3 regions of the Priestia sp. MDV22-iso46 genome follow, and region 2 is predicted to be linked to each of the others. Evidence: riboswitches for the same ligand, from Rfam matches in the RefSeq annotation. Region 2 holds a riboswitch; each other region holds the start of a gene.
The links. Region 2 has a riboswitch for cyclic di-AMP ahead of AC4NPH_RS15170 (APC family permease). Riboswitches for the same ligand answer to the same signal wherever they lie in the genome.

Region 1 (6,351 bases), 180 kb from region 2:
TTTCAAAAAACAAGCAGGTAAAAGAGCTTTCTATTAATAGAGAGCTCTTTTACATTTTTAAGTAGACAGAAATGTCGGCACCTGATAAAATGAAGTTGTAAAACTTTCATTATTCGGAAAATTTATACCCTCCAGCTTTGGAGGGTTATTTTTTATGCTGTTGGACGAATAAAAGAGGCTGGGACAAAAGTAGTTTAATGGAAAGAAGATCCGAACGATGAATCGTTCGGATTTTTTCGTTAGTATGGTGAACGTATGTTTAATCTATTTATTTGGTTCTAGCTGTTGATTGGAGGGCAAGGCGAAGACTCCTGCGGAAAGCGAAGCCTGGCACGGAAATCAACAGCGGTGTCAAAAGTGATTCATACGAGCTTATTGATCCCATTGTTCGCTTTTAGATTGGACCGCTTTCGTTAGGTTTCAATCACTTTTCATCTTTTAAATGACTCAATAATGCAGGAGCCATTTCCACGTGAGAAAGGGCGATGTGTGAAATCGTTTTGGCATAAGGTGTAATTTCGTTAATAAATTGTTCGAGTACGTGCAGGTGAGGAAGCTGAAGCTTTGTAATAAAGCAGGCTTGCCCGGCGATGCGTTCACAGAATAAAGCGTAGGGATACTGAGAAATAAATCGTTTAAAACGCTCGTGCTCTCCGTTTTTCATGGTTACTTCAATAAAACACGACACGGGCAAATGCAGCTTTTCATAATCAATATCGATCGTATATCCTTTTATAACGCCAAAGCTCTCTAGCTGCCTTACTCGCTCTGCCACCGAAGGAGGAGACAGGTTAATTTGTTTTCCTAGCTCTCGTAAGGAAAGGCGGCTGTTTTGCTGCAGCGCCTGCAAAATCGATAAATCAATTTCGTCAATTTTCAATTGAAAACCTTCTTTCTCATTAACGTTTCATTTGATTAGTATTAGTAGATAAGATGTTTTATATGTAATCTGAAATTTCCATTTTTCTTACTATAATAATTAAAAAGGAGTGAGTAAAAAATGGCAAGAGTTTTGTTAGCAAACGAAGAGGGAACAAATTTTGAAAAAGCATTGAATTTAATTCCGCATGTAAAAAGATTGTATGATGAGCTTTACGACACGCTTTGGAACAGCGATATAGTAGAAAAAGAGACTAAGGAAAAAATTAGGCTTTATCTAGCAGGTGTTAACGGCTGTGAGACGTGTATGAGCATGTCATATATAGGCGATGAGACGCTTAATCAAAAAGTGTTAAGAGAAAAAGAGCTGGAAGAAAAAGATCAATTACTGTTTCGATTTATTGATGTATACCGGGTGCGTCCAAGGGAGTTGACGGATGCTGATATGAATCAATTAAAGAAATTTTACAGTGATACGCAGCTGTTAGAGCTTTTGGCTGTTATTAATTTATTTGATCAATTTCACAAAATGATTGTCAGTTTAGATTTATATGATTTTTGCAGCTTGCAGGGCAAGTGAGATCTTCCCTAAAAATATCTTGACAGACAAAATCCACAGGAGTAAGATAGCTTTCGTGAAGTGAAACGCATCATGAATCGAATCGATTATTCTAAAAAATAGATCATAGACATTTGAATAAAAATCGCTTAATCCATTACGGAGCGGAGGACCCATTATTTACGCACATATTGTGCTCCGGGGTGAATCCTTAAAAAGGTAGGGTTACTCTTAAAACCCGAATCCGACAGCTAACTTCGCAAGCGTTTTGAGGGGGAAGAGTGTGGGAAAACACAGGAGCCTTCCTGTGTTTTTTTGCGCTTTTTTTAAGAAAAGGATGTAATTTTTTAGGAAAAGTATAAGCTAAGAGAACACACAGCAGTTGAAGAAAGGAATAAATACATTATGAAAAAACAGTTTGCTGTATTGGGATTAGGTCGTTTTGGAGGCAGTTTGGTTGAAGAGTTTGCTAATCTGGATGTGGATGTGCTCGCTATTGACCGCAATCAAGAGGTAGTAAATAAATTTAGCAACTCAGCTACATATGTTGTGCAAGCAAACGCGATTGATGAAGCTAGCTTAAAGGGGCTAGGTATCCGCAATGTTGATCATGCGCTTATTTCGTTTGGAGATGATATCGAAGCAAGCGTACTCGCAACCATGCTTTTAAAAGATATGGGCGTTAAGCAAGTATGGGTAAAGGCAGTGAATATGTATCATCAAAAAGTGCTCGAAAAAATAGGAGCGGACAAAGTTATTCATCCAGAGCGCGATATCGCTAAGCGTATTGCTCATCACGTGGTGTCAGAAAAAATCATTGATTACATTGAACTGTCAAAGGATTATAGTATTGTCGAAATTGTCGCCTCTAAGAAACTTCATAATAAAACGCTGTTTGATTTAAACATTCGTGCCAAGTACGGCTGCAATATTATCGGCTTTCAGCGAAAAGACGGGGAAATGGTTATTTCGCCTACCGCACATGAAATAATTGAACAAGGAGATATGCTGATTGTTATCGGACATAATCGCGATTTGAACCGTTTTGAAGAAGAAGGAGTTTAACTCATGAAAAAACAAATCATTAAACTCACCCCTCCGCAGCTGCTTGTCTCTATTTTTGGAGGAGGAATTATTATTGGTGCTTTTCTATTGATGATGCCTTTTTCTACTACTGAGCCAATCCGGTGGGTAGACGCCCTTTTTACATCTACTTCCGCTATGACAGTGACCGGCTTAGCCGTCGTAGATACAGGTACACGTTTTACCGTCATCGGTCAAACGATCATTATGCTGTTAATTCAAATAGGCGGTCTTGGCATTATGTCATTTGCCGTGTTGATTTTTATGATGCTAGGTAAAAAATTGGATTTAAAGAGCGTATGCTCGTTCAGCAGGCCTTAAATCAGACGAGCGCCGGCGGAGTTGTGCTGCTAGTTAAAAGGCTGTTTATCTTTTCATTTTTAATTGAGTTTGTTGCACTTATCTTCTTAGCAATACGCTGGGTTCCGGAATTCGGATGGTCTAAGGGATTGTTCTTTAGCTTGTTTCATTCGATTTCTGCTTTTAATAACGCAGGGTTTGGACTGCTGTCTGATAACTTAGTTCAGTATGTAGGAGACCCTATTATTAACATAACAATTTCTTTTCTGTTCATTATTGGCGGGTTAGGGTTTACCGTCCTTGCTGATATGTGGGTGAAAAAATCGTACAAAAAACTAACGCTGCATTCAAAAATTATGATTATCAGCACGTTTGCGATTAACGTGACTGCAATGCTTTTTATTTTTTTCTTAGAGTACGGCAATTCACATACGCTTGGAAATTTATCATTAGGGGACAAAGCATGGGCGTCTTATTTTCAAGCAGTAACGACAAGAACCGCTGGATTTAATACGATTGATTTAGCTCACCTGCATGACGCAACGGTGTTTTTAATGGTTTTATTAATGTTTATTGGTGCAGGAAGTGCGTCAACGGGAGGCGGTATCAAACTAACAACGTTTGTGGTAATTATTTTTTCAGTATGGGCATTTTTACGAAGCAGGGAAGATATTGTGCTCCTAAAGAGAAGGCTCCTTCCCCTTCACGTGTTTAAGGCACTAGCCATCACGATGATTTCAATTATGTTTGTGTTTGGGGCCATTTTCCTGTTAAATATTTCGGAAAACCTGCCGTTTGTAAAAATTATGTTTGAAGTTGTTTCTGCGTTTGGAACAGTAGGTTTATCGATGGGAGCCACTCCTGAACTTTCGTACTTTGGACGCGTGATTATTATCTTTATCATGTTTTTAGGAAAAGTGGGGCCATTAACGCTTGCATTTTCATTATCAAAACAGAAGAGAGAAGCTGTACGATATCCAAACGAAGATATTATGCTAGGGTAAGAAAAATCGCCTCCAAGGAGGCGGTTTTTTATGTTATTTATATATTCAAGACATATAAGAGGTTACGCACAAAACAGTTGCGATGAATAAAAAGAAGGCAAAGACAAGAACAATGGGCAATTTGGAATGTCGGCGCATTAAAGGTCCCCCTTTTTTATAGTAAAAAATCTCTTACTATATATAACGAAAGAAACAAAAATATGATTCACTTTTTTAGCGAAATTTGAAGGTTTTTCTCATAAAAATCCGCACCCCTGTCCTAAACATTTTGCCAAGCTGTTGCATACACTAAAAGCAGATAACAGGAAGTGAGGGATGATACGTGGAAAAACAAAGTTTTGCGTTAATCGTTGTGTTATTTGTTTTACTTGTTATTGTAGGTGCGTCTGGCTTTCGCTTTTAAATGTTAGTTCTTTATTTGCGCATAGCCCCTGTCAAGAAGGGCATACTAGGCGGAAGTGAAAACCAAAAATTTCTTCAATATTGCCGAACAATGAGTTCCTCTACTCATTTATCTAATCGGTATGTAGCCATGCGAAAGCATGGTTTTTTTGTCGTAAGAGGATGAATGATGTTCATCCTCTTTAGGAATTAATAGTAGCAAGAACACCCTACGATTACTAATAAAATAAATAAAACAACGATAAATGAAAAACCAAAACCGCCTTTTGCGCCCATATGTGTAACCTCCTTTAATAAAATTCTCTATATCCTATGTACTAATTGGGTTAAGTGATTAAGAAATTTGCCTATTTTTTAACGGTAACGATCTTTTGAGAAAAATGAAGAACACTTACTTTTTTCATTTGTGCAGAAATCCTTTATGATAAAGAGGAAAAGGAGGGCAAAGTGGTGGGAATACATGTAGAATACGTCATGAATCAGCTAGAAGAGGGTAAGTGGAAAGAGATCAAACGCGAAATTCAACAAGAAATGAAGAAAAAACCTCAAGCATCTGATTTGTACTGTTACTTAGCAGTTTGTTTAGCAAAGCAAATCGAAGAATCAATTATTTTTGAAAAAATGGTATTGAATTTAGAAATGGACCGAGCTCTTCATCAGGCATTAACATTAAATCCATCTTCAAGCTTGGCGCACTTCGTTCGAGGAATAAAATACCGGGAAACTCCGCTTATGTTTGGAGGGAATTACGAAAAATCGCTGTCTTATTTGCAGCGGGCGCAAGATCTTGGTTTTGAAGGGATTATGCTGCCGCTCGAACTCGCCAAAACCTATATTCAATTAAAAGAAATGGAAAAAGCGAAAGAACAAATCGTCTATGCCCGGGAAATCAATCCTACTCACGCGGATATTAAAAAAGTCGAAAACATGCTGCAAACAGGACGGTGAATCAAAAGTCCTGTTTTATTTTTGGTTTTCAGGAAATATATGCTGATTTTCATAAAGAATTGCTTTTTATATAACAATAAGAATATTTATAGAAATTTTAAGAAGTGCATGTAAGTCCAACGACTTCTTAACTGCTAGATTTTCTACATTATTAGAGCGTTCAGTCTACGTAATTCCAAAAATAGTAAGAAACTATCAGCCTATGGATAAATTGTTAGAAAATATAGATAATTGTAAATGGATAGAGAGAAAAGTTAAACATGCGACTAACTAAAAAAGCAAAGGTCTGATTTACTTTGCTTTTTATTTATACACATATGTAAAAAATATCATAATAAACCAATTTATTCTTTGTGAAATCCATCGTTTCAGACGATGTAAAATAATGTATTTGAAGGAGGAGACCCAGATGAAGGTTATGAAGATGTTGGTTATTGCATTATTTAGTTTAAGTTTAGTTGTCACACCAGCTGCTGCTGAAGTTCCGGGTGTCGACCATTCAATGAAACGAGGTGCTACACAAGGAATTGTAGCGGCATCTCACCCGCTGGCTGCTGAAGCGGGAAGGAAAGTTTTAGCTGAAGGCGGAAACGCTGTGGATGCGGCAGCTGCCATTCAATTATCTCTAAACGTTGTGGAACCGATGATGTCAGGTATCGGCGGCGGCGGCTTTATGATGATTTATGAAAAAAAGAAAGATAAAATTACGATGCTAGACAGCCGTGAAATGGCACCAGCTGATGTCACGCCTAAGCTGTTTTTAGATTCAAAAGGAAAAGTCATCCCTTTCAGTAAGCGTCACATAACAGGAAAAGCAGTTGGAGTTCCTGGTACGCTAAAAGGAGTAGAAACAGCCCTTAAAGATTATGGAACAATGGACTTATCAGATATTATTAAACCAGCTATTACTCAAGCAGAACAAGGAATCAAAGTAAATTGGTCGATGGCTCAGTACATTGATGAAAATGTGGACAAGCTTGAAAGATACCAAACGGCCGGTAGTGTATTCGTGCCGAATGGCAAGCCATTAAAAGAAGGAGATAAGCTTGTTCAGCCGGATCTTGCTAAAACATTAAAGCTTATTCAAAAAGAAGGATCAGACGCTCTTTATAAAGGAGAAATTGGAAAAGCGCTTGTTAAAGAAGTTCAAAAACGCGATGGAAGCATGACTATGGA
Region 2 (6,351 bases):
ATCCTACTGTAAACTCTTATAAGCGTCTAGTGCCTGGATATGAGGCTCCTTGTTATGTTGCATGGTCTGCTCGCAACCGTAGCCCATTAATCCGTATTCCAGCTTCTCGCGGCGTAGGAACTCGTGTTGAGGTACGTAGCGTAGACCCAGCTGCTAACCCATATTTAGCAATGGCTGTTCTATTAAAAGCTGGTTTAGATGGAATCAAGAACAACCTTGAAGCTCCAAAACCTATCGATCGTAATATCTATGTAATGACAAAAGAAGAGCGTATTGAAGAAGGTATCGTAGATTTACCTGCAACATTAGCTCAAGCTTTAGATAGCTTCCAATCAAACGAAGTTATGGTTTCTGCATTAGGTGAACACTTAGCAGAGCACTTCGTTGAAGCGAAAGAAATCGAATGGGATATGTTCCGTACACAAGTTCATCCTTGGGAACGTGACCAATACATGAGCCAATATTAATTCCTAAAAGTCCGAGAGATCGTTTATACGTTCTCTCGGACTTTTTTGTTTTTCAAAATGAATAATATTCTGCATGCGTATATTAAATATCGAACTAAGCTGTTCATAAAACAAGTATAGCTGCCTGTCGTATAATTTACGGGAGGCTTTTTATTGTTTTGTTATATACAGGAAAGAATTTGGTTATATGAATTAAAAAGGATAATCTTTTTGTCTCATTGAATCTATATGTAAAAGTAGTGTATAACAGATAGAGAGATTGTTTATGTGTTCACTCTGCACTGTATTTCAGTATAACTTCAGAGAATTTTCAGCCAGGCACAGTATCGATAGAAAATACTGTTGGAGAGGAATGTAAGGAAAATGAAAGAAGGAAATTTCTTTAAAGGTTTGGTCATAGGAATTTTAATAAGCATTCCAATTTGGATTATTCTCATTGTTGTAGGTGTTCTTCTTTTTAAATAGGCTTATGACGATAATAGAATAGACAAAACTTTCCTTGTAGTGTATACTTTAAATGAAAATGATAATTATTATCATTTAATCAACGAATCAACACTCTGCATATAGCTGTCACTCCTTGAGAGCTATCCTTATTCAGTATTCTGTCTATAAAGCAGAATAACCCGTTGCCATTAGGCAGCGGGTCTTTTTTTAGTGATTTTTCACCTGCTAGGCTAGTATACGTAGCACTTTTTGCCCCCGTGCATATGTTAACAATAAGGAGGGACAAGTAATATGAAAAAAATCTATCTTGATGCAGGACATGGTGGGGCAGATGCAGGAGCAGTTGGAGCGAATGGACTGTATGAAAAAAACTTAGTTTTAAAAATTCAACAATATTTAATAAGCTATTTAAATAGCACCTACAGTGACTTTACGATTAAAACCACTCGTACCACAGATACTTTTTTATCGTTATCTCAGCGCGCTTCTCAAGCTAATTCGTGGGGAGCAGATGCATTTATGTCTATTCACGTAAATGCCGGTGGAGGAACAGGGTACGAAGATTATGTTTACAGAAGCGCTAGCAATGCCAGTAAAACGTTTCAATCAATTGTCCACGGCCAAGTACAGCCAACGCTGCTATCGTATAATCATCCGAATCGCGGTCGAAAGTCAGCCAATTATGCGGTGCTTCGCTTAACAAATATGCCCGCAGTACTAACTGAAATAGCTTTTATTGATAACCGCACCGATGCAGCACTTCTCCAAAACGAAGCTTTTTTAAAAAGCATGGGTGAATCGTATGCAAAAGGAATTGCCGTCTATTTGAATTTACCCCGTCGTGCAGTTCCAAACCCAAATCCAACACCAACACCAAATCCATCACCTTCTGAACCAGGTACAAAAACGTATACGATCAAGCAAGGAGATACGCTGTACAGTATTGCACAGAAGTACAATATAACAGTACAAGCGCTTCAAGAAGCGAATACAGGGCTTTCTGATCCTTTAACACTACAGGTTGGAAAAACAATTGTTATTCCTTCAGGGACTTCACCAAACCCATCTCCAACACCACCTGCTGAACAATATCCACTTCCCAATGGAATTTTAAAGCAAGGTGATTCTGGAGAAGCCGTGAAACAGCTTCAAAGAGCATTAAACGCAGTTAATTTTAAAGTAGGGTCAGTAGACGGAATATATGGAGTTCAAACGAAAGATGCAGTAAGACGTTTTCAGCTTGTGTATCTTCCTTATGATGTAGATGGCATTTATGGTCCTCAAACGAAAAACAAGCTAGCAGCCGTTTTAAAAGCAAAAAGTTAAAGCAAAAAGGTCTTCTGTAAGCGAGCAGAAGGCCTTTTGTTTTTCTGTTAAAAGCGCCTTAAGTACTATTTTATGGTTTACGTAAAATAATGCTTTACAAACCATTTGTACGGGAGTATATTATCTAAGAACAAAGGATAGTTATGAAAGAAACATGTTATCGATCATACCCTTTAACCGAAAATTATATTGACCTGTTATCGCTTAATTCGTCAGAAGTGGGGGACCCAAATTTGTGCATTGTCACTTGGGGTGAATCCTTTTTTTAAAGGTAGGGCTACTCTCATAGCCCGAATCCGACAGCTAACCCCATAAGCGTTTTGGAGAGGAGGTTTAAGCTGTGTAAAAACGCTGAGAACCCTTAGTGTTTTTTTTGTGCGCTTTTTTAACATAAAAAGGTATTTTTTAGGAATGATATCACTTGTTCGTGAACTTGTAACGGAGCTTAGCAATGAATAGTAAATAGTAGCTAGGCAATCATCGGAGGGAAATTGCGTGAACTATTCAGTTCTCAAAAGATTATTGATTGGAAAGCCGCTTAAAACAAAAGAGTTAGGCGATCAAAAGCTTAGTAAGCTTAAAGCACTGGCTATTTTATCTTCAGATGCCTTATCTTCAGTGGCTTATGGAACAGAACAAATTTTGATTGTACTTGCAACAGTCGGCGTCCTTGCCTATTGGTATTCGATTCCAATTGCGATTGGGGTATTGGTACTCCTGACGGCTTTAATTCTTTCATATCGTCAAATTATTTATGCGTATCCGCAAGGCGGAGGAGCTTATATTGTTTCGAAAACCAATTTAGGAGAAAATCCTGGGCTTATCGCTGGGGGGTCACTGTTAGTAGATTATATTTTAACAGTTGCCGTGAGTGTTTCAGCAGGAACCGATGCTTTAACTTCGGCTTTTCCAACGCTGCATCATTACAATGTAGTAATTGCGTGTTTGCTGGTGATTTTTATTACCGTTTTAAATTTACGTGGTGTAACAGAATCCGCTTCTGTATTAGCTTATCCGGTTTATTTATTTGTTATTGCTCTTATTTTGTTAATAGCGGTAGGCTTGTTTAAAATAGCGACAGGTCAAGTTTCACCTGAGCTTCATCCATCTCTCGGTACAGTAGTGCCAGGTATTAGTTTGTTTTTATTATTAAAAGCTTTTTCGTCAGGCTGTTCGGCATTGACAGGTGTAGAAGCTATTTCAAATGCAGTGCCTAACTTTAAAGAGCCAGGTGCAAAAAATGCTGTTCATACATTAATGCTGATGGGCGGTATTTTAGCCGTTTTATTTTCGGGCATCACGTTTTTAGCTTATTGGCTTGGCATTTCTCCAAAAGCAGATGAAACGGTTGTATCACAAATTGCATCGAGTGTGTTTGGACGAAATGGATTTTATTATTTTATTCAAGGCACAACAGCTCTAATTCTAGTGCTAGCAGCGAATACGGGCTTTTCAGCTTTCCCTTTGCTGGCTGTCAACTTATCGTCTGATAAATACATGCCAAGAATGTTTCAAATTCGTGGCGATCGACTAGGCTATTCAAATGGAATTGTGACCCTTGGAATTGCTTCTATTGTCTTAATTGTAGCTTTTAAAGGAGCGACTGAACAATTAATCCCTCTTTATGCAGTTGGAGTGTTCATTCCATTCACGCTTTCTCAAACAGGCATGATTGTCAAATGGCTTAGAGAAAAGCCGGCCGGCTGGCAAGGAAAGCTAACCATTAACTTAATTGGTGCGCTTATTACCTTAACTGTGCTAATCATTTTGTTTACAACGAAGTTTTCACAAGTATGGTCCGTGCTCATTTTCTTACCGGTTATTGTCTATATTTTTCATCGCATTCATACGCATTATGAAGCGGTAGGAGAGCAGCTTCGCATTAAGCAAGGAGAAAAGATTGGAAAGCTTGAAGGAAGTGTGGTCATTGTTCCTGTAGCAGGAATGACAAAGGTAGTAGAAAATTCATTAAATTATGCAAGAACGATTGGCGATACCGTTATTGCAGTGCATGTGGCCTTTGATCGAGAAAGCGAAAAGAGAATGGAAGAGAAGTGGGAGAAGTGGCAGCCTGATATTCGTATTGTTACGTTTCATTCTCAATACCGCAGCTTAGTGCGGCCGCTGTTTCGATTCATTGATATGGCCGAGGAAAAAGCGCGGGAAAACAATATGGCTATTACGGTCGTTATTCCACAATTCATTACGAAAAAAAGCTGGCAAAATATCCTTCACAATCAGTCCAGTCTGCTGTTAAAAGCACATTTGCTTTACCGTAAAAACGTAATCGTTACAACTGTACCATACCGTTTTAAAAAATAATGAAACATGACTAAAAACCTCCAACTTGTATGTTGGAGGTTTTTAATTTTTAAATTCACATACACTAACCGTAATCGAATCTCATAAAGGCGCAAACGGAGGGATTGTATGAGTGAATTAATTAAGTTATTGCGAAAAGGAAATAAATCGGCCATGATGGCCGCTATAGTGAATACTATTATTTCCATTATTAAAGGGATTGCTTTCGCTTTAACAGGGAATGTAGCGATGTTTGCTGAAACGATGCACAGCTTAGGGGATGCAGCAAATCAGTTTTTTGTTTTTATAGGTTCGGCATTAAGTAAAAAAGCCCCGACCAAACGATTTCCAAACGGATTTGGCCGATTGGTTAATCTTGTTCTATTAGGAGCGGTTCTTGTAGTAGGAATTATGGCGTTTGAAACGATTAAAGAAGGATATCACCACATTCTTCATCCGACGAAGTCTTCAGGCTTTATTTTAAATATTGCAGTACTTGGCATCTCGGTGTTACTTGAAATGTTTGTTCTATTTAAGGCAATGAAAGAAATTTTGCACGATGTGGGGATAAACCCTGCAGAAACAAATGTTTTTGCGCAAAGCTTTGTTCATTTAAAGAAAGCCAAGCCAGCAACTAAACTTGTTTTTATGGAAGATCTGGTAGCTACTGGAGGAGGCGTATTGGCTTTAATCGCCGTTTTTATTTCGCGATTTACGCCTTTTCATCAAGCTGAAGGAATTGCTTCTATTTTAATTGGTCTTATGATGTTTTTTGTAGTAGGACGAGTCTTTTTAGATAATGCTGCTGGAGCGCTTGGCGAAGCGGATAAAGAAATGGAAATGAAAATTGGCGCGATTGTCATGCAAGATGTACAAGTGCGTGATATTCAAACGTTAATGGTGATGAAAGAAGGAGAAGAGCTTCACGTTGAATTAAAAGTAGAAATTGATCCTGTTTTAACAGTGGCAGAAGCTGATGATATTAAAGATCGTCTGGAAAATCGTATTTTACAGGAAAAAGGAGTAACGGATGTCATTATTGAATTTGATGAAGATGATGGAATTCCGGACTGGGTGCCAAGTGATTTACAGCTTCAAAAAGAATAAAAACAAGGAAGAAAACAGCTGTTTTCTTCCTTGTTTTTTTAGCTATATACTTTTTCACGTACGTTTGGAGAATCTGTTGAAGCTTTCGAGAAGTTAATGGTTTCACGTACAACGTAAATAGGTCTATTTTTACTTTCATCGTAAATTCTTGCGATGTATTGTCCGACTAGTCCTAAGCCAAGTAGCTGAATACCGCTAAAGAAGGTGATAGCTACCATAATAGAAGTCCAGCCAGGCTGAATGTTTTTACCTATCAGCCAAACAACAATCGAATAACTTAAAACTAAAAGTGATACAAAAACCGATAACCAGCCAATAATCATTACTAAACGCAAAAACTTCGTTGAAAACCCAATAATTCCATCTGAAGCAAACTTGATCATCTTTTTTAAAGGATATTTTGTTTCACCAGCAAAGCGTTCATCGCGCTCATATTCTACATATGTTTGCCTGAAGCCAATCCAAGACATCATTCCTCGTACAAAACGATTGCGTTCAGTCATTTTTTTGAATACATCCGCTACTTTTCGGTCGATAATACGAAAATCTCCCGTGTCTTTAGGGATTTCGATATCGGACATATAATTTAAAAAGCTGTTTGCATCCATACGTATGCGAACAGCTTTTATGTTTTAAACCGATCTTTTAATAAATTCCATAGGGAACTCACTCCGAGACTAATGCTGATCAGAATTCCTGATAG
Region 3 (6,351 bases), on a different contig from region 2:
CTCTGAAAAGGTCTGGAACAACAGCTAAAAAAAGCGTAATAACAAACCCGATTTCTACTACGAACATGATAGGGTTTTTTATCATCGTTCTTGGACTTAGCTTGATAAAAGCCTGCTTTACTGATTGAATAAAAATCGATGAAGTTTGTTTATCTACAGAACCTTGAATGTGACTGTTACGATCTAATTCAAGATTATTCATAAAATTCCGTTTATTCATTATAATCCTCCGCTTTCTTGATTACAGTGTCAAATACTCAGCAACCGGCCCAAGTACAAGCACCGGGAAAAACGTAAGTGCCCCTACAATAACGGTAGTTCCAATTAAAATGCCGCTAAATAAAGACGTATCCGTTTTAAATGTCCCAGGTGTTTCAGGAACAAGCTGCTTAGATGCTAGTGAGCTCGATACCGCCAGCATCGTAATTAGTCCGAAGTAGCGTCCAATATACATAACAATTCCCGTAGAAATGTTCCAAAACGGAGTTGCGTCACCGAGTCCTTCAAAACCGGATCCATTGTTTGCTGCTGACGACGTAAATTCATACAGTGCCTGGCTTAACCCGTGAAAGCCGGGGTTTGATATACCTTCCATTCCTAAATGAGTAGTGAGCGCTACGGCGGTTCCCCCTAAAATTAGCAGCGGCTGCAGAATAAGCGTCACGGCAATGAGCTTCATTTCTTTTCCTTCAATTTTTTTACCTACGTATTCCGGGGTTCTTCCAACCATTAAACCTGATAAAAATACGGCGATGATGACGTACATCATGACATTCATAAATCCTGCTCCGACACCGCCAAATACGGTATTTAACATCATATTTCCAAGTGTCAATAACCCGGTAAGAGGCGTAAGGGTATCGTGCATGGCATTGACTGCGCCTGTTTCACTTGCTGTCGTCACGATGGCGTACAGAGTTGACATACCGACACCAAAACGAACTTCTTTCCCTTCCATATAACCGCTCGCTTCATTCAAATGAAAAGCATCAAGTCTAGGGTTGCCACCCCACTCTGTTACAAACGCTGTACTTAAGATAACAATAAAGAGCATACTCATCGATATAAACAAGATGCGACCTTGTTTACGCTGTCCGATCATTTTTCCGTACGTAAAAGGAAGTGCGGTTGGCAACAAAAGCATAAGGACGATTTGTAATACATTGCTCCACGCATTAGGATTTTCAAATGGATGAGCTGAATTGACACCAAAAAATCCCCCTCCGTTGTTGCCTAGCTCTTTGATTGAAAGAAAAGAAGCAACTGGTCCCCTTGCTATTTGCTGGGATGCCCCTTCTAATGTATGGGCAGTCACCGTTCCGCTTAACGTTTGAGGAACACCTAAAAACGCAAATAAAATGCCTGTTATAAAAGCAATAGGAAGTAAAACATGCGTGATTGATTTCACAAAATCAACAAAAAAGTTTCCCATTTCCTTCCCTGCCAACCCACGAATAAAAGCGATTGCTACTGCAAGGGCTGTTGCTGGTGCAGCAAACATCATAAATACAACGGCGGCCATCTGCGAGAAATAAGACAAACCTGATTCACCGCTGTAGTGCTGCAAGTTCGTATTTGTCATAAAACTAATGGCCGTGTTAAAAGCAAGGGCCGGATCCATTCCTTTGATGTGGCTTGGGTTAAGCGGCAGTACCTCTTGAAACCGGAAGATAAGATACACCACAAAAATCATAAACGTATTCGCCAAAACGAGAGCAAGTGCATATTGCTTCCACGTCTGATTATGCCCTTTAATTCCTGCCGCTTTAAACATCACCGATTCTATCTTCCCTACCAAGCTAGTGTTTTTATCGTTTGAAAACACATTCGCTATATAAATACCTACGGGCTTTGCAATAAGCGCTACAAAAACAAGCAGCAGCGCAACTGATAGTAGAAAAATTCCTACGTTTTATTCCTCCGCTTATTAAAATTGTTCTGGATTTAACAGTACATATACTAAATAAATTAAAACGAGAACTGAAATACCTAACAAAATGAACGACATGTTCACTTCTCCTCTCTTTCGTCTACTACATGAGACGACCAGCAAATAATTCCGTACATAGCAGCTGTTAATATGGCAAGCGTTCCAAGCATGATTATATCCAAGTTGCTCCCTCCTAACTGTTTCTTACCACCCATGATTAAGCGTAGTGACTGTTTCTGTGCGTAAAGCATCACGCCCAAGTGAGCTAGCTGCGAAAGGTTATCTTTGATTGTTTAATCCTCACGTATTGTTGCTCTCGTTTTAAAAGCCCTACTATATCCTCTTTACGGTGCAGACATAACCTGCTCTCCTATTTTCCCCATTAAAAAAACCGCAGAAGAGAGTTCTCTTCCGCGGTTTAATGCACGACAAATAAGCCGTGATCGACACGAATTTTTTTACTCCCAAAACGCTTACGGAGTTAGCTGTCGGATTCGGGTTATGGAAGTAACCCTACTCAGTTAAGAGATTCACCCCTAGTACATACGTACAAAATATTGGGTCCCCCGCTCATAATTGATTAAGCGTATATTTGTTATTTAATTTTTAGACTTAATTATGGTTTTTCCTGCTGCGTTTAAAACTTTGATTAGCTAACGTAGACAAATAGCGGTTTGCTAGATCAAAAGATTGCTGGTCGCACATTGCTCGGTATTCAATCAATTGAATCATTTGCTTAGATAAATGCATCTTGACGCTCCTTTCACCTATATTTTGAAAGGAGCGTACTATCCGCTGTTATAGAAAACGACCACGATTACACCATCCTCTCTCTTAACGCTTACGAAGTTAGCTGACGGGTTCGGGTCAAGAAAGTAACCCTACTCAATTAAGAGATTCACCCCTGATAATTGGGTCCTCCGCTCTTTCCTTCTCTTTCAGAAAAGACTCAGCGTTTCACAGTGGAACGTTTCATGAGAGTAATCTTACTCCTGTTAAAATTTACTGTCAACAACATTTTTTGAAATTTTAAAAGCTTTATTTTTCTATGTATATTCATTATTTTAAAATAATAGATTCGAAGAAAAAAAGGTTGTGACTGAATGTAGCCCATCTAAAGATGAACAAATGGGATACATGAGCTGAACCGCTTGTGACACCGCAGTTGATTTCTGTGCAAGACTTCGCTTTCCGCGGGCGGCCGCTGAGCCTCCTCGTCGCTTTTCCCGCAGGAGGCTTCTTCTTGCCCTCCAATCAACTGCTAGAAGGATCTGAACAGGTGAAACCTACGTTCACTTTAACAAAAAAAACGAACCACTAATCAAACACCTTGATCAATGGTTCGTTTTTCACTTCGGCTAAAGTACGTTTGTCCCAGCCTTTTTTTTAGCTCATTTTCTCAATTTCATTTACAAGAATTGAAATGGCATCCGTTTTTGTTGCTTCACGCATTGTACGCTTCATCGTACTTGCCTGCTGCTGAAGCTCATTTACTTCACGCAAAAACACTTCTTTTGTTAACTGTTCTTCTTCCACAACCATACAGTAGCCTTTTTTCTTAAAGGACTGTGCATTTAAAATTTGATCTCCGCGGCTTTGTGCTTTTGACAAAGGAATAATCATCATCGGTTTATGAAGGGCTAAAAACTCAAAGATAGCATTTGATCCGCCGCGTGTAATCACATAATCAGTGGCCGCTAGAACATCTGGAAGCTGTTCATTTACATATTCTAACTGACGGTAGCCCGACTCTTTTTCAAGGCTTGTATCAACATTGCCTTTTCCGCACAGATGTACAATTTGAAATTTCTTTTGCAGTTCAGGCAAGGACTCTCGAACAATTTCATTGATGCGACGTGCTCCTAAACTTCCGCCCATAATGGTTAAAATTGGGCGCTTATCATAAAAGCGAAGCCAGCTTTCCCCGTTCGCTGCGCTTCCGCTAAATAATTCTTTTCGAATAGGTGAACCAACAACCTGCACTTTTTCTTTTGGAAAATAGTTTGCCGCTTCATCAAAAGAAGTGAAAATTTTAGTGGCAAATTTCTGCGCAATTTTATTTGCCAGTCCCGGTGTTAAATCACTTTCATGAATGAACACGGGAATGTTTAGCGATTTAGCAGCCATTACAACAGGAACTGTGACAAAACCGCCTTTTGAAAACACAAGAGAAGGCTTTAACTTTTTCAGCACGCGACGTGCATCGCCAACTCCTTTTGCTACTCGAAATACATCTTTTACATTTTCCATATCTACGTATCGACGCAGCTTCCCGCTTGAAATCGCATGATATGGAACGTTTAATTTTGTAATTAATTCTTTCTCAATACCATTGTGAGAACCGACATAATGGATATCCCATTTTTCACTGTCTAATTCTTTCATAATGGCAATGTTTGGTGTTACGTGTCCAGCTGTTCCGCCTCCGGTAAAAACGATAACTTGCTTACTCATTTTTTCTTCCTCTCTTTACTTCACTTAATCGATCTGTTTTGACATCAATTTTTATCTGATCTTTTTAGCATGCAATCTGACATGTAAAACGATGGTTTTATTATAGCATTTTTCTTTTTACATATGTATGATAAGGCGTATAAAAGCATGCTATACTTTTCATAGGGAGTGATGATAATGAACAAATCTGTACCTGCAGTAAAAGGTGATACGGTGGATTCCGAAACGCGCTGTACGCACTATCATACAGCTAAAGATATTATCGCAATAAAATTTTATTGCTGTAATACATATTATCCATGCTATCAATGTCATAACGGACATGCTGATCATGATATTAAAAGGTGGCCAAAAGCTATGTTTAATAAAAAAGCTATTCTTTGCGGAGTATGTAAACATGAGCTATCAATTAATGAATACTTAACCTGTAACTCGACTTGCCCTCACTGTCGTTCTTCTTTTAATCCCGGGTGCAGCCTGCATGCACACATTTATTTTGAACAAAAAAGCTGAACAAAACATCGTTCAGCTTTTAAAATAATTGCTCATCTATATTTATAATGGAAGGAAGCAGACCTGGGAACAATTCCTCAAGATCTTCTAAACGCAAGGAATAATAGTGCTGCGTACCTTCTATACGTAGTTTGATAATTCCAGCTTCGCGAAGTACTTTAATATGATGTGATAGCGTTGATTTTGATACATTTAATTTTTGATAATACGAACAGGTCTGCTCCTTTCTTGTCGCTAAACACTGTACAATTCGCAGCCGGTTAGGATCACTCAACGCATGTAAAATAGGCGTTAATTTAATTTCAGATTTCGGTGGTTGATAAGGTTTTCTCATGCTTAAAATATAACACAGCTTCTTTTGTGTATCAATGTTCGATAACTTTCGAACTAAATTCCTTGCACTGTTATTTAATCGGTGTTATAGTTTCATTGTTCGATGATATTCGAACTTATCTTCATTTTAATCGTAAATTGAATGAAAGATTAAAAACAAAACAAATAATATAAAGCACCATCATTATTAAAGGAGGAATCACCCATGATTCATTTACAAGCTTCAATGAAAGTTAACCCAGCAAAAAGAGAAGAATTTTTAGAAAACGTACAAGAACTAATTAAGCATTCTTTACAAGAAGAAGGAAACAGCAACTATCAACTATTTGAAGATGCTTTTACACCTAACACATTTATGATGATTGAAGAGTGGAAAAGCGAAGAAGCAATTCAAGCACACAATAAATCAGCTCACTTCCAAAGTTTTGTAGCATTTGCTCAAACTGGCGTACTTGTAGCACCTTTAGATGTAAAAACATTACAAGGTTAATCATAACTTCTTTGAAAGGATGACGCATCATGAATGAAGCAATTCGTACAATTCAAGATCATCGTTCTATCCGTCAGTATACAGACGAAGCAGTAAGTGACGAACATTTAGATACGATTATTCAATCTGCTCAGTCAGCCGCTTCTTCTATTAATGGACAGCAAGTAACTATTATTAGCGTCCAAGATAAAGAAAAGAAGAAAAAACTTTCAGAGCTTGCCGGCAACCAAGCGTGGATTGACCAAGCTCCTCTATTTTTAATCTTTTGTGCAGATTTTAATCGTGCTAAGATTGCAGCTGAACTTAACGATGCCCCTCTTGGCGTAACCGATGGACTTGAATCAATTTTAGTCGGGGCAACTGATGCTGGAATTTCTTTAGAAGCCGCAACAGTTGCAGCAGAATCACTCGGTTTAGGTACAGTCCCAATCGGAGGAATTCGCAGAAAGCCGCTAGAAGTCATTGAACTGCTCGATTTACCGGAATACGTATTCCCAGTAAGCGGTCTTGTGGTTGGACATCCGTCAGATCATTCTGCGAAAAAGCCTCGATTGCCACAAGCTGCTGTGCACCATCGTGAAAGCTATAATCACGACTTGAAGTCATTGATTCAAGACTATGATGCTGAAAT

Region 1: linked by a shared signal. The riboswitch ahead of AC4NPH_RS16115 (potassium channel family protein) and the one ahead of AC4NPH_RS15170 (APC family permease) in region 2 are both predicted to bind cyclic di-AMP.
Region 3: linked by a shared signal. The riboswitch ahead of kdpF (K(+)-transporting ATPase subunit F) and the one ahead of AC4NPH_RS15170 (APC family permease) in region 2 are both predicted to bind cyclic di-AMP.

Annotation. Positions count from the first base shown of each region.
Region 1 is NZ_JBZVWT010000002.1:816,245-822,595, forward strand. Features, by position in the region: gene AC4NPH_RS16100 (hypothetical protein) at 286-417, shown strand; gene AC4NPH_RS16105 (Lrp/AsnC family transcriptional regulator) at 425-880, opposite strand; gene AC4NPH_RS16110 (carboxymuconolactone decarboxylase family protein) at 1,001-1,459, shown strand; cyclic di-AMP (ydaO/yuaA leader) riboswitch at 1,575-1,719, shown strand; gene AC4NPH_RS16115 (potassium channel family protein) at 1,844-2,503, shown strand; partial or broken gene AC4NPH_RS16120 (TrkH family potassium uptake protein) at 2,507-3,825, shown strand; gene AC4NPH_RS16125 (YjcZ family sporulation protein) at 4,148-4,228, shown strand; gene AC4NPH_RS16130 (YjcZ family sporulation protein) at 4,417-4,503, opposite strand; gene AC4NPH_RS16135 (tetratricopeptide repeat protein) at 4,678-5,175, shown strand; gene ggt (gamma-glutamyltransferase) at 5,585-6,351, shown strand, end outside.
Region 2 is NZ_JBZVWT010000002.1:636,297-642,647, forward strand. Features, by position in the region: gene glnA (type I glutamate--ammonia ligase) at 1-467, shown strand, start outside; gene AC4NPH_RS15165 (N-acetylmuramoyl-L-alanine amidase) at 1,206-2,240, shown strand; cyclic di-AMP (ydaO/yuaA leader) riboswitch at 2,432-2,573, shown strand; gene AC4NPH_RS15170 (APC family permease) at 2,736-4,562, shown strand; gene AC4NPH_RS15175 (cation diffusion facilitator family transporter) at 4,671-5,648, shown strand; partial or broken gene AC4NPH_RS15180 (glycosyltransferase) at 5,687-6,241, opposite strand; gene AC4NPH_RS15185 (magnesium transporter CorA family protein) at 6,274-6,351, opposite strand, start outside.
Region 3 is NZ_JBZVWT010000003.1:578,309-584,659, reverse strand. Features, by position in the region: gene kdpB (potassium-transporting ATPase subunit KdpB) at 1-220, opposite strand, end outside; gene kdpA (potassium-transporting ATPase subunit KdpA) at 242-1,903, opposite strand; gene kdpF (K(+)-transporting ATPase subunit F) at 1,928-2,008, opposite strand; cyclic di-AMP (ydaO/yuaA leader) riboswitch at 2,387-2,527, opposite strand; gene AC4NPH_RS20520 (hypothetical protein) at 2,543-2,680, opposite strand; cyclic di-AMP (ydaO/yuaA leader) riboswitch at 2,753-2,895, opposite strand; gene murG (undecaprenyldiphospho-muramoylpentapeptide beta-N-acetylglucosaminyltransferase) at 3,317-4,384, opposite strand; gene AC4NPH_RS20510 (CHY zinc finger protein) at 4,562-4,897, shown strand; gene AC4NPH_RS20505 (ArsR/SmtB family transcription factor) at 4,917-5,231, opposite strand; gene AC4NPH_RS20500 (putative quinol monooxygenase) at 5,436-5,720, shown strand; gene nfsA (oxygen-insensitive NADPH nitroreductase) at 5,750-6,351, shown strand, end outside.